2 regions of the Weizmannia sp. FSL K6-0777 genome follow, and region 1 is predicted to be linked to the other one. Evidence: riboswitches for the same ligand, from Rfam matches in the RefSeq annotation. Region 1 holds a riboswitch; the other holds the start of a gene.

The links. A riboswitch is a leader RNA that binds a small molecule or an ion and turns the genes downstream of it on or off. The one in region 1 is predicted to bind thiamine pyrophosphate.
Region 2: it holds a riboswitch for thiamine pyrophosphate, as region 1 does, so the genes downstream of both, thiT (energy-coupled thiamine transporter ThiT) here and NST70_RS03295 (MTH1187 family thiamine-binding protein) in region 1, are expected to answer to the same signal.

What each region holds. Positions count from the first base shown of each region.
Region 1 covers NZ_CP151971.1:723,328-728,046, reverse strand. Annotated here, with positions in the region: gene NST70_RS03310 (ABC transporter ATP-binding protein) at 24-773, opposite strand; gene NST70_RS03305 (ABC transporter substrate-binding protein) at 770-1,768, opposite strand; gene NST70_RS03300 (ABC transporter permease) at 1,765-2,562, opposite strand; gene NST70_RS03295 (MTH1187 family thiamine-binding protein) at 2,513-2,836, opposite strand; TPP riboswitch at 2,918-3,020, opposite strand; gene NST70_RS03290 (amidase) at 3,866-4,719, opposite strand, start outside.
Region 2 covers NZ_CP151971.1:1,541,367-1,546,085, forward strand. Annotated here, with positions in the region: gene NST70_RS07120 (DNA topoisomerase III) at 1-99, opposite strand, end outside; gene NST70_RS07125 (rhodanese-related sulfurtransferase) at 304-1,278, shown strand; gene NST70_RS07130 (SOS response-associated peptidase) at 1,659-2,333, shown strand; TPP riboswitch at 2,391-2,491, shown strand; gene thiT (energy-coupled thiamine transporter ThiT) at 2,540-3,130, shown strand; gene NST70_RS07140 (MBL fold metallo-hydrolase) at 3,327-4,181, shown strand; gene NST70_RS07145 (CBS domain-containing protein) at 4,259-4,719, shown strand, end outside.

The sequences.
Region 1 (4,719 bases):
TTGGAGCATCTCCAAACCTTTTTTTATTTCCCCAAAAATGAGGCAAGTTCTCTTAACAGTTCATCTTTGTCTTTTTTCAACGCATCCGAAGAGAGCATCTCCCATTTCCGCGGGCGCGGCAAATGCACCTTCAATTCGTGAATGATGGCGGACGGCTGCTGCGACATGACAAAAACACGGTCCGATAGCAGCACGGCTTCATCAAGATCATGGGTAACCATAAGAATCGTCTGGTTTCCTTTCTCCCATGATTCGAGCAGCCAGCGGTGGACATCCATTTTAGTAAAAGCATCGAGCTTCCCGAACGGTTCGTCTAGCAGCATAACCGGTTTTTCGCATAAATACGTGCGCAAAAAGCTGATCCGCTGCCGCATGCCGCCGGAGAGCGAGGCGGGATAGTGGCCGGCGTAATCCTCAAGGCCAAACTGCCGGAGCACCTCCATCCCCCGCAAAACCCGTTCCCGTTTCCGCACCCCTTTTATTTCAAGCGGCAAAACAATGTTTTGCAGTGCCGTCCGCCAAGGCAGAAGCAAATCCTGCTGCGGCATGAAACCGGCGGCATCCTGAACCCCATCCGGTTTGCCGTCAAGCAGCACTTTGCCGCCATTCGCCTTTTCAATCCCGGCAATGATATTTAACAGCGTGCTTTTTCCGCATCCGCTCGGCCCGATAAAAGTACAGAATTCACCTTTCCGGATCGTTGCGGAAATGCCTTCCAGCACTTTTTTCCCGCCAAATGTTTTCGTAATACCTTCCAATTGCAAATACGTCATGGCCGGTTTGGAAGAAATTCGTTTGTGTAGGCAGCCTTGATGTTGATTTTTTTCTTAATGACTTTATGGTCATAAAGGAAGTCCATATAACGGCGCCACACTTCTTCCTTCTGTACCCCCCATTCCGCGGCATCGTCCTGGTACTTCGTGCTTAGCCACTTCTGGCTGGCGCGGACAAGCCCTTTATTTGTATCCGGCACGTCCTTAATCAGGATATCGGCGGCCTGTTCCGGGTGCTTGATTGCAAATGTATAGCCTTGAGCCGTAGCCTTCATAAAAGATTTGACAAGAGGTTTATCCCCTTTGGCCAGTTTTTCGCTTGTAATGATGACCGGGCTGTAATAATCAAGCGCAGGGTCGAGATCTTTGACCATGATAAGATTCAGTTTTTTCCCGCTCCGCTCTGCCTGGATGCCGTCCCAGCCGTAATAAATCCATTCAAAATCCGCTTCACGCCCGATTGATTTGAAAAAATCCGTCTGGCCGAGCACAATATTTTTTACTTTGCTGTAGTCGGCGCCATATTTTTCCATGACCGTTTTGATGACGGCTTCTTCAGACGGCGAACCCCAGCCGCCGTAACGTTTTCCTTCAAAGTCTTTCGGAGAAGTGATGTTGTCTTTTTTCAAAGAAGCAAAGCCAGAAGTATTGTGCTGGATAATCGCGGCAATGGACACAATCGGAATTCCTTCCGTCCTTGCCGTGGTGACATTTTCCTGATAGCTGACCCCGAAATCCGCTTTCCCGGAAGCCACCATTTGTTCAGCCGTAATATTGTCCCCCGGCTGGATGATTTTCACATCCAGGCCCTGCTTTTGAAAATAGTGTTTTGTTTTAGCTACATACAGGCCGGTATGATTGGTGTTCGGAAACCAGTCCAGCACAACCGTCACCTTTTGCAGCGCTTTTTTGCTGTTTTCTTTCTGCCCGCTGCTGGTGCATCCAGCAGCAAGCAGCAACATGGCCGCCTGCAAGATGATTAACATTTTCCTCATTGATGATCTTCCTTTCGGTATACCCATGGTGCGGATAGCCTTTGCAAACATTCAACAGCGCCGTATAAAAGAAATGTGAGCCCAATGATGACAGCAGAGATGGCAAACAGGCGGGCCGTCATAAAAGATTTCGTCGCCCTTGTCAGCATGACGCCGAGCCCTTCGCTTGCGCCGAGCCACTCACCGATAATAGCGCCCATCACACTATATGTAACGGCAATTTTTAAACCGGAAAAAAAGTAAGGGAGCACAGCCGGAAATTTGACTTTCCGGTATAGCTGCCATTTTGAAGCATGCATGGTCTTTAACAGTTTCACCAGGTCATCATCCACCGTTTGAAACCCTTCCAGGATGCTCAATGCCAGCGGGAAAAAGCAGATTAAAATGACCACAATGATTTTGGACTGGAGCCCGAATCCGAACCAGACGATTAAAAGCGGCGCAATTGCCACAATCGGAATCGTTTGCGAAACGACCAAAAGCGGCCGGACCAGCATCCGGAAAACGGGAACCATATCCATAAAAACGGCAATCGCTGCGCCAATCACAATGGAAAAGGCTAACCCGATCAATACTTCTTTTGCAGTTTGCCAAATATTGGGCCAAACCATCCATTGCAGGCTTTTCAATTCCTGCCATACTTCCGTCGGTTTTGGCAGCATCCATTCACTGATATGAAAGCCGGCCGTTACCCCTTGCCAGACGAAGAGCAAAAAAATGAGCCAGGCAGCCGTGAGCGCCGTGTTAACGAACCGGCTGCGGCGTTTGTTCGCGATATTTTGCAATTTTTTCATCCATTGTCACCCCGGTGCTTGGCCGGTAATGGATTTTGATCGATGTGAGGACATCAATCGCACCGGCTTGGACGCAAGCATCCTGCGCTTTTTTGATGATCTCAAGCAGCTCGTCAAGATCGCCTTCCATCGTCGTTTCCATTGCCCCGACTTCATAACGTACGCCGGCGTTTTGGACGACTTCGATCGCGCGGTCGACGACACCGTATAAGTCATCACTTTTAATATGCGGAACAACTGAAAAAGAAACCGTTACTTGATTCGATTTTTCCATCAAATTCTCCTCCTTTTTTTCAAATAAAAAAGCTTTCATTGCATGCGCAAGAAAGCCTGTCCATCCAAAACATGCCGAAACATGCTTCAATATGAGACTCCCTACGCTGGCATTATCCAGATCAGGTGAAGGGTCGATGCAAAGCGGCATCCTCTCAGCCAAACCGGCTCCCCTGCTTTTTTTCCTTGTAATTTTATTGTAACATGAAAGCCATCCTTTTTGGCAAAAAATTTTCAATAGGATGGTGCGGTGCGCAAGCCGGCCTTTGCCTGCCTTGGTAAAGATTGGGGCGTTAAGATAGCGGGGATTTTTGACGGCCTTCCTTAACATAGAACGCCTCTACGTTAAGATAGCATGTCTTTTTTTCGGACTTCCTTAACGTAGAACGCCTCTACGTTAAGATAGCATGTCTTTTTTTCGGGCTTCCTTAACATAGAGCGCCTCTATGTTAAGATAGCGGAACTTTTGGGCAGCCTTCCTTAACATAGGACGTCTCTACATTAAGAAAGCATGACTTTTGGGCGGGCTTCCTTAACATAGAACGCCTCTACGTTAAGATAGCGGGCATTTTTTTCGAGCTTCCTTAACGTAGAACGCCTCTACGTTAAGGAAGCGGGACTTTTGGACGACCTTCCTTAACATAGAGAGTTCTACGTTAAGATAGCGGAACTTTTTGCCGGCATTCCTCAACATAGAACGCCTCTACATTAAGAAAGCGGGCATTTTTTTCGAGCTTCCTTAACGTAGAACGCCTCTACGTTAAGGAAGCGGGACTTTTGGGCAGCCTTAACATAGGACGTCTCTACATTAAGAAAGCATGTCTTTTTGTCGAGCTTCCTTTCTATGTTAAGATAAATCCTGCTTTTTTCACCCTTCCTTAACATAGAACGCCCTACGTTAAGATAGCGGGGATTTTTGGTCTCCTTCCTTAACGTAGAGTGACTCTACGTTAAGGTAGCGAGGATTTTTCGCGGCCTTCCTTAACGTAGAGTTCCAACCCGTGCGTAAGTAACGCCGCTTATTCATGCTTTAAAGGCAAGGGTTTCCCTGCATGCCAACCCAAAGTTCCGACTGTTCGAGCGCATAAGCGACATCCAGCAGCCAATGTTCATTTCCTTTCGGCGCAACCAGCTGTACCCCTAAAGGAAGCCCGGCCGCTGTTACATGAACCGGCAGGCTGATCGCCGGCTGCCCGGTTAAATTGGCCAGCTGCGTAAACGGGGAAAACGTTAAGCTCGGTTCAAACATATCATAGACAAGTGCCTGCTGCTTTTCTTTCGGAAGTCCGGTAACGCCAAACAAGCGATCCCGCTCTTTCCCGGTTTGGGTAAGTTCCCCGATTTTCGGTGCCGGAAACGCGGTTGAAGGCGTGATATACAGGTCATAAGTCTCATGGAAAGCAGCCATTTGTGCTGCGGCTTTATCCCACTCCGCAAGGCTCTTTGCGTATTCCGCCGCCGTGACATTTTTCCCGGCAGCATACAAGACCCACGAAACCGGCTCCATATCTTTTTCCGTAAGCGGGCGTCTAAGTGCGCTTTCCAAATCCGAAAGTTCCGCCGCCATTTCCCCGCAGTTCATTAAATAATAGTTTTCCATCAGCCGCCTGCCGTCAACACCGTTTTTGGCTTCTTCCACAAGATGGCCCTCCTGCTCCAGCCATTTTGCCGTTTTATAGACAGCCTGTTTTGCATCGCGGCTGACAGGCGTCCCGACCGGCGATTCAACCGAAAACGCGATCCGGTATTTTTTCGTTCCACTCCGCTCTAGTTCCTTTACATATCCCGGAAAAAGCGGCGTTTGAAAAGCAGCGGCGGGCTCTACCGTTTGTAGCACATCGAGGAGCGCTGCACTGTCTCTGACTGTTTTTGCCAGCACAAAGT
Region 2 (4,719 bases), 820 kb from region 1:
CGGCCCCTCAATATAACGTTTTTTATTTTCCGTGCAGCCGAGGACGCGCGCAAGTTCGCGCCCGACGCTCGGCTTTTCGGCGAGTACAAGCGATTTCATTGCATAACACCTTTCTTTTATTCCTGTCTGAACAAGTATAACGCATCAAACAGGATTGATAAATCATTTCGTTTCTTCTGTTTTCACAGTGAAAATTTTGAAATACAAACGGGCTTTTGGTAAAATTGTGGTTTGTAAGAGACAGTGTAACCTGAAAGCCTGCATTATATCTTGCAAATATAATTGGATAGGTGGTTATCAATAATGGAACAAACAAAGCCGTACAGAGTCTTATTGTATTACAAGTATGTTGAAATTGAAAATCCGGAAGCCTTTGCAGCCGAACATTTGCAGTTTTGCAAAGAGACCGGTTTAAAGGGGCGTATCCTCGTTGCCAAAGAAGGGATCAACGGCACCGTTTCCGGAACGGTTGAACAAACAACCAAATATAAAGAAAAGATGCACGCCGATCCCCGGTTCCGGGACATGGTCTTTAAAGAAGATGAAGCAGATGGCCATGCGTTTAAAAAAATGCACGTCCGCCCGCGTAAGGAACTGGTTACGCTGCGGCTTGAAAAAGATATCAATCCGAATGAAAAAACGGGAAAATATTTATCCCCGAAAGAATTTCGCGAGGCGCTGCTGGCTGAAGATACCGTTGTACTGGATGCGCGCAATGATTATGAGTATGATCTCGGCCATTTCCGCGGAGCATTGCGCCCGGATATCCGCGCTTTCCGCGAACTGCCGGGATGGGTGCGCGAACATAAAGATCAATTAAAAGGCAAAAGAATTGTGACGTATTGCACAGGCGGCATCCGCTGTGAAAAATTTTCGGGCTGGCTTTTGGAAGAAGGGTTTGAAGATGTCGGCCAACTGCACGGCGGGATTGTAACATACGGAAAGGATCCGGAAGTGCAGGGCGAGCTGTGGGACGGCAAACTGTATGTATTCGACGAACGGATTTCCGTTCCGGTCAATCGAAAAGAACATGTCGTTGTCGGCCGGGATTATTTTACGGGGGAACCGTGCGAACGTTATGTCAACTGCGCCAACCCGGCCTGCAACAAGCAAATTTTATGCTCGGAAGAAAATGAACATAAATATATGCGGAGCTGCTCGCATGAATGCCGTACCGTACCAAATAACTTATATGTAAAAGAACACGGCCTTACACCGGAAGAAGTGGCTGAACGGCTGCGCCGGATCGAAGAAGAAGACGCGGCGTTAAACCGGTAACCGGTGCGGCTTTTAACCTTACGATCCGAAAAGCGGATGGTGAAAAAGGGCATGGAAACCGTGCTCGCTCCCTGCCGGAACGATTCCTTGCTTCGGAAACGGCATTTTCTTGAAAGAAACAAGGCCTAAAGAGCGGAATGTGAAAAAGAGAAGAAAAACCGGGAACTGCTGCAAACATCCCAGCTCGGGGGCAGGGTTAACAAGCGGTGCGTTCCGGAACAGAGAAAGGATTTGGTGCAACTGGGCCAAATCCTTTTTATCTGCCTGTTTTTTGTGTAAAATGGGGAAAAATGGGCATCTTTGCCGCTTCATACGCGGTATGGCAGAGGATGAAAATCAGCGGGCAATATTTTCAGGATAGAAAGAAAGGCGGGATTTGGATGTGCGGGAGGTACACGTTAACGGCATCTGTAAATGAATTGGAAGAAAGGTTCCATGCCAAAGCTTCTTTTTCAAGCAGTGAATATGCCAAAAGTTATAATGTCGCGCCTTCGCAAATGGTGGCTGCCGTGATCAGCGCCCATGGGCAGTACAGACTCGGTTTTTTAAAATGGGGCTTGATTCCTTCCTGGGCAAAAGATCCGAAAATCGGGCATAAGATGATCAATGCCAGAAGCGAAACCGTATTTCAGAAACCGGGTTTCCGGGAGGCAGTGAAAAGGCGGCGCTGCCTCATTCCGGCCGATTCTTTTTTTGAGTGGAACCGAAAAGACGGCACCCGGGCGCCGATGCGGATCAGGCTTAAGAACAGGGGCATTTTTGCGATGGCCGGGCTTTGGGAAAAATGGATGGACCAGGAAGGGAATCCGGTCTTTACTTGCACGATTTTAACGACAAAGGCGAACAGGATGATGGCAAAAATTCACGACCGGATGCCGGTGATTTTACGCAGGGAAGATGAAGAAAAATGGCTGGACACATCGGTCACTGAGGCGGGCCGGCTGTTGCCACTCCTTTCGCAGTATGATGCAGACCTAATGGAAATGTATGCCGTATCTGAACGCGTCAATTCGCCGAAAAACAATTTTCCGGAGCTGTTATTGCCAAAAGATTAAATTTTTTGTTGAAATGTTGTGGCAAAAAGTTTATCATAAAGGTGACAATTTCATGAACGTAACCACAGGGGGAGCGTTAAGCTGAGAGTGAACGCCATGTTCTGACCCTTTGAACCTGTCCGGTTAATGCCGGCGTAGGGATGTGGAATTTCTTTTGTCCTCCCATGGTTCGTTATGTTCATGCATACCAAAAGGGGGATTTTTTTATGGGCAAATTAAGTTTACAGGCTATGATTGAAGCGGCTATTTTTGCGGCGTTCGCGCTCGTGTTGGACTTATTGCCGTCCATTAAGGTGACGTCCGCGATTTCTCTGTCGTTTGCCATGCTGCCGATTTTTGTGGTCGCTTTTCGCTGGGGATTTAAAGCAAGTGTTGCTTCCGGATTTATTTGGAGCCTGCTGCAGATCGTCACCGGTGATGCTAATGATATTCTTAACCCGCTTCAGGGCATCATGGAATATCCGGTCGCTTTTTCGTTCATCGGGTTTGCCGGGCTTTTCCGGCCGCTTGTCGAAAGAAGCTGTCGTCACTATAAAAAGGGCACGATGACTTTTTGGATATGCCTTTCCGTTCTTACCGGAAGTTTTGCCCGCTATTTCTGGCATTTCGTAGCCGGCGTGATTTTTTGGGGTTCCTATGCGCCTAAAGGACAGTCGGCGTTTCTCTATTCTCTCATCATGAATGGCGGCACGATGATTGGGAATGCGATTTTATGCGCAGCTGTTGCGGCGATTCTCTTGAATGCCGCCCCGCAGCTGCTGACAAAATACCGCAATCCGCACAGGCATGCGGCATAAAAGCAACTTGAAAACGGCAAGGCCAACTGCGCCTTGCCGTTTTCGCTGAAGGAAAGAGGCTTCATGGTAACAGGCGCCTTGTAAAGCCGGCAGTCCGGTTTTTACTGCTTTTTCGGTTGATGATAGGAGGCTACGGGTAATGCTTTCGAGAAACGGGAAAAGATAAATAGAAGGAAAATGAAAGAAAGGGGATTTTATGGACAAAGACATTCATCACCCGTTTGGCCACCGGGTCATCCCGATGGCTTCGATTGAAAGCGGAACAGGCAGAGAATTGCTGCCGGATCTCTATTGCCTTACCATCCAAATTGTCAATGTGTGCCTGATCGGCAGGGCCGGAACCGATGCATTTGTTCTCGTGGATGCCGGCATGCCGGGTTCTGCCGAAGCGATATTTTCAGCCGTGCGGGCACGCTTCGGGGAAAAGGCAAAACCAAAAGCGGTTTTACTGACGCACGGCCATTTTGACCATGTCGGAGCGATTGCGCCATTATTGGAAAAGTGGGACGTGCCGGTTTTTGCACATCGATTGGAGTTGCCCTATTTAACCGGGCGTGAAACGTATCCGGATCCCGATCCGTCCGTTGAAGGCGGCCTGCTGGCGAAGATTTCCATGATTTATCCGAATGAACCGGTTGATCTTGGCCATGCTGTCCAGCCCCTTCCCGAAGACGGGACGGTCCCATTTTTGCCGGGCTGGAAATGGATCCATACGCCCGGCCATTCGAGAGGGCATGTGTCGTTCTTCAGGGAAGCAGACAGCGTGTTGATCACGGGGGACGCATTTATCACCGTCAGGCAGGATGAATTTTGGAAAGTGCTGGTGCAAAGGCAGGAAGTAAACGGGCCGCCGCGCTATTTTACAAATGACTGGAAAGCGGCCAAACGCTCAGTTGAAAAATTAGCTGCCTTAAAGCCGGAAACTGCTGTTTGCGGCCACGGGATCCCGATGTCTGGCTCCGGCTTGCGGAAAGGGCTTGAGGCCCTTGTATCCGGATTTGATGAAATCGCGCTCCCGGATCACGGGAAATACGTAGATGGCACACAATAGGCGGTTTGTTCATTGCTTCCTTCCCCGCAAAGGTTTACAATAATTTGTAAATGGATGGATATAAAGGGGCGAGAAAATTGGAAGTCAAAGATTTTATGATCCGGGATGTTATTACGGTAAAAAAAGAGACAACGATCCGGGAACTGTTAAAGGTGCTTGCCCACCACCGGATCGGCGGCGTACCGGTCGTGGACGCGGAAGGAAAGCTGCTCGGTATGATCAGCGACGGGGATGTCATCCGCTTTTTGCAGCCAAAGGCACGGACCGTTTACGATTTTTATATTACGATCGTGGTAAATGAGCAGGAAGACTTTAATGAAAAATTGGTGCACAGCCTGGACTTCCCGGTGGAAAAGATTATGAAACGGCGGGAACTGTATACGGTAAGGCCTGAAGACGATTTTGAAAATGCGCTCAGGATTCTGGCAAAACACCATTTTAAAAAGCTTCCGGTCGTCAATCAGGCAGGGCGTGTTGTCGGCGTCATCTCAAGAGGCGATATCATGCGCCAGATTACGGATAAATTGCTCAACAGCTA